2 regions of the Thermoanaerobacterium aotearoense genome follow, and region 1 is predicted to be linked to the other one. Evidence: riboswitches for the same ligand, from Rfam matches in the RefSeq annotation. Region 1 holds a riboswitch; the other holds the start of a gene.
What was found. Region 1 has a riboswitch for cyclic di-AMP ahead of GSH73_RS05590 (C40 family peptidase). Riboswitches for the same ligand answer to the same signal wherever they lie in the genome.

Region 1 (2,205 bases):
AATCTTACAATGTAAATAAAGATGTAAATGAATTGGAAATCGAAAAAGGATTTCAGAATGAAATTTTGGGGGATAAATTTAAAAGATGTCTCCTGAAATTCAGATATATCAGGCAACAGAAGTTGCCGAAAATATTCATAAGTGTCAAAAGGTACAAAGCACAAGATCTTTTTGAATACTTTTTTTAGATCTAATTTATCGCTTTGAGAAAATGCGTATGCAGCAATATATGCGACTCCAAAGACGTTAAATGAATTTCCCATGTCAAACATGGCAATGTGCAAAAGACCATTGTTGCCGTAAATTTGTTGGACAAACGGGAAAGCGAAAAGACCTATGTTGTATCCGCAGAGAGATATAATCAAGGTGCCTTTTGTCTCTCTTTTTAAATTTGCGTTTCTAAAGGCCAAAAAGCCTATAATAAAAGTGATGAAGCCAAAAGCAAAGCCTGATAACGTCAAAACGAATAAATTCGTGTTTACTTTTGTCGTCAAGAAAACTTTTGCGATGCTGGCAGGCAACGTTATGTAGATAATAAAACTATTTAGCACCTTTCCTGTTTCTGCAGGCAGAAATTTCATTTTTTTTACCGCGTAACCGAAAAATATTATGATGATGCTTATTGCGACTTTTTGAAGTATGACTATTTGGCTCATCCGTATCCTCCTTTTCGTATATCAAATAAAATTATACTACAATAGATCGCTTATTTATAGAGATTGTAACAAATTTATAAATTTTTTATAAAATATATTAAGAGATTATTAAAAAAATCTTAAAAAATTATTATGAAAACATTGACTTTATTAATTATTTTTGATAAAATAAAAGAAACTTGTACATATTAGCAATCTTGCCGAATCCTATTTAGGTACGGAGGATTTTTCATGTTTGGGGTTAATCTGCCAGAGGCAGTAGGGATACCTTCTATTCCGCACCCGTCAACTAACTCCGGAGGCAAAAGGAAGGAGATTAGCTATGAATAGCAAATTAGGCAAATTTATTTTTGGTGTATCCGTTTTCGGCATGACGATGGTAGGTTCCTCGATGCTTACTCACATTTATGCAGCAGATCTTGGAAGCGGCATTGTCGTTGGAAACGGTGTAAATGTTAGAAATGGCGGAAGCTTGTCGTCAAAGGTTATCACACAGTTAAACTATAACGATGTGGTTACAGTGATTGGACAGGATAATGGCTGGTACAACATAAAGCTTTCAGATGGGACTGTAGGCTGGATATACAGCAAGTACCTTTCATTAAGATCTTCAAGTACGGTGTCAAGAGGTGATGTTGACAGAAGCATTGCCTCAAGGCTGATTGACTTTGGAAAAGAGTTTTTAGGAACAAGGTATGTTTACGGTGGTGAATCTCCATCAGGCTTTGATTGTTCAGGTTTTACTCAATACGTCTTTAAAAGCGTTGGCATTAGTTTGCCGAGGGTAGCTGATGAGCAAGCTACGGTAGGGACGTACGTCGATAGAGCAGATTTGCAGCCTGGTGATTTAGTGTTTTTTAAGACATTGGGTAGCAGCATAATAAACCATGCTGGAATATACATAGGAAATGGCCAGTTTATGCACGCTTCATCTGGCGCAGGAAAAGTCATGATAAGCTCTTTGTATGAAGACTACTACAGCACTCATTATGCTACAGCCAGAAGGGTTATACAGTAACTAAATATAACGACAAAAAGGCACTTTATGTGTCTTTTTTTGATGCATTTTTAGACGGTATTTTATAGTTTGTTGACTATTTAGGCATATTAATATATCATTATATATTGTATAAAATTTGCATTTGTGTGGAAGGAGTTAACCTAAATGGGGTTTGTAAGGGACGATATAAGGAATGTAGCTATAATAGCGCATGTTGATCATGGGAAAACAACTTTAGTAGATGGAATGCTTAAACAAAGTGGCATTTTTAGACAGAATGAAAAAGTAGAAGAGAGGGTAATGGACTCAAATGAATTAGAGAGGGAGAGAGGGATAACAATTCTTTCGAAGAACACTGCCATAAGGTACAATGGTGTAAAGATAAACATAGTTGATACACCTGGACATGCTGATTTTGGCGGTGAGGTAGAACGGGTACTTAAAATGGTTGACGGTGTACTGCTGCTTGTAGATGCCTTTGAAGGACCGATGCCTCAGACCAGATTTGTATTAAGCAAGGCTTTAGAGCTTAATTTAAAACCTATAGTA
Region 2 (2,205 bases), 810 kb from region 1:
TCTTATTTCATCAGGGAAGTGCATTGTTTCCATTACCATGTAGTTGTCATTGAAAACTCTTATGCAGGCTAAATCTTGCCTTGAGCGTATGACGACTCTTGCAACTGCAACACGGTTTAATTTCTTCATAGAATCTCTTAAAAGTACGTATGGTTTTGCACCTATTTCATCTGGTGCGATGTAGTATGTCCTATCGAAATATATAGGGTCTATTTGTCTTAAATCTGTAAAATCGATAATGTCTATCGTTTTAACTGTTGACTTTGGAATTCTCTCTAAGTCTTCTTCATCTATGATGACAAATTTTCCTGGCTCATATTCATAGCCTCTTACGATTTCTTCATCAGAAACTTCTTTATTGCACACAGGACAAATCTTCTCGTATTTTATGGGTGATTTGCAGTCCTTGTGAAGCTGTCTAAAATGGATAGAGTTGTCTTCTGTGGCTGCATAGAGTTTTATGGGGATGCTGACAAGGCCGAAACTAATGGCTCCTTTCCACATTGAACGCATTTTTTCACCTTCTTTCGATATTTATTAATTAGTATAACCATGAAAAACTCACAATCTTCAGGTAATTTATGGAATGTGGTTGACTTCGATACAATTTACCTTTATAATATTAATTAATTATTAAAAATATAAATTTTTTATTAAATTTATTTAAAAAATATGCCTAATCGAAAGAGCGGGGGATATCTTTGGGGTGAATCCGCGTATGCGGTAGGGTTTCTCTTTACCGAACCCGTCAACTAACCTCGTAGGCATAAAGAGAGGATGAATGAATTGAATTACAAAAAAATAGTGGCAACAGCGGTTGTGTCAATAACGCTTATGCAAGCGCCAAGTGCATTTGCAATGGAACTTTTAAAATACGGCTCGAAAGGACAAGCAGTGGTTAGCCTGCAGCAAACGTTAAACAGGCTTGGCTATAGCACAGGTGGTATTGACGGAATATTTGGCAGCAAGACAAAAAGTGCAGTGATCGCATTGCAAAAAAGGTATGGCTTATCTCCAGATGGGATTGTAGGACCAGCTACAGAGGCTGTACTAAATAGGACGACTGTAACTGGCGTTTCATCAAGGGGTGGTTATGATCGCCCATCAAATTTTGATATAGTAAACATTGCAGAAAGATATCTTGGAGTACCGTATGTTTTCGGTGGTACTACACCTGCAGGTTTTGATTGTTCTGGATTTGTTCAATATGTGTTTAGGCAAGCTGGAAAAAGCATCGGTAGAACTACGTATGACCAATATGCAGGTGGAAGGGCTATAAGCTTATCTGATCTTCAACCAGGCGATATATTGTTTTTCTCTACATCAGGCGGTGGTCCTACACATGAAGGCATATACATAGGAGGTAATCGCTTGATACACATGAGCGATTCACTTGGTAAGGCTGCTATCGCAGATTTCAGCGGTTGGTTTAGGACGTACTATATTGGTGCAAGAAGATATTATTAAAATTTAAAAGAGAAGATCTACATAGAGGCGCATGTGTTTTTTGATTTAACATATGTGTCTCTTTTATTTTTGGAAATTCCATAAAGTCCTAAAGGGAAATCTTTGTTTTGCCAGTAAGTAATGCCATAAATAACTGATTATTATAAATTTTCTCCATTGACTTTTTATAACTCGCAATTACAAAAACATTTGTTCGTTTAATATAATTAAAGCACAGTGCTGCACTGAAAGGGACCGGTCCTCACTTTATGTGGGGTGTGTAGTAGATGATAAGCTATAATGAACTGTGCTTTAAGGCTAAAAGTGGTGATAAAGATTCTGTCTATGAGATTTTAAAAAAATTCAATCCTCTTTTGATAAAATTAGCAAAGAAGTTTCCATACGACAGTTTTGATGATATGATTCAGGATGGAAGAGAAGTGCTCATTACTGCTATTCATCAGTTTGATGAGAAAAAAGGCAAAGAATTTATAGCATATGGCAGTATGCAGCTTAAATTTTACTTTTTAAATGTCTATAGAAAGAAAAAGCCATTTCTTTCTTTGAATGCAAAGGCAGATGATGATGAAGATGAGATCATCGATTTGATTGAAAGCGATGGACTTACGCCGGAAGAAAAATTTTTTGATGATATCATGAAAAAGGATTTAAAATAAGCCTTGAATAGACTTACTGCAAAGCAGAAAAACATAATAATGCTTTACTTTTTCGAGAGAAAAACGCTTGTTGAAATATCGA

Region 2: linked by a shared signal. The riboswitch ahead of GSH73_RS09775 (C40 family peptidase) and the one ahead of GSH73_RS05590 (C40 family peptidase) in region 1 are both predicted to bind cyclic di-AMP.

The regions. Positions count from the first base shown of each region.
Region 1 is NZ_CP047602.1:1,136,330-1,138,534, forward strand. Features, by position in the region: gene GSH73_RS05585 (AEC family transporter) at 1-656, opposite strand, end outside; cyclic di-AMP (ydaO/yuaA leader) riboswitch at 845-975, shown strand; gene GSH73_RS05590 (C40 family peptidase) at 979-1,674, shown strand; gene typA (translational GTPase TypA) at 1,822-2,205, shown strand, end outside.
Region 2 is NZ_CP047602.1:1,948,380-1,950,584, reverse strand. Features, by position in the region: gene ku (non-homologous end joining protein Ku) at 1-513, opposite strand, end outside; cyclic di-AMP (ydaO/yuaA leader) riboswitch at 664-781, shown strand; gene GSH73_RS09775 (C40 family peptidase) at 787-1,467, shown strand; gene GSH73_RS09770 (helix-turn-helix domain-containing protein) at 1,734-2,123, shown strand; gene GSH73_RS13590 (sigma factor-like helix-turn-helix DNA-binding protein) at 2,127-2,205, shown strand, end outside.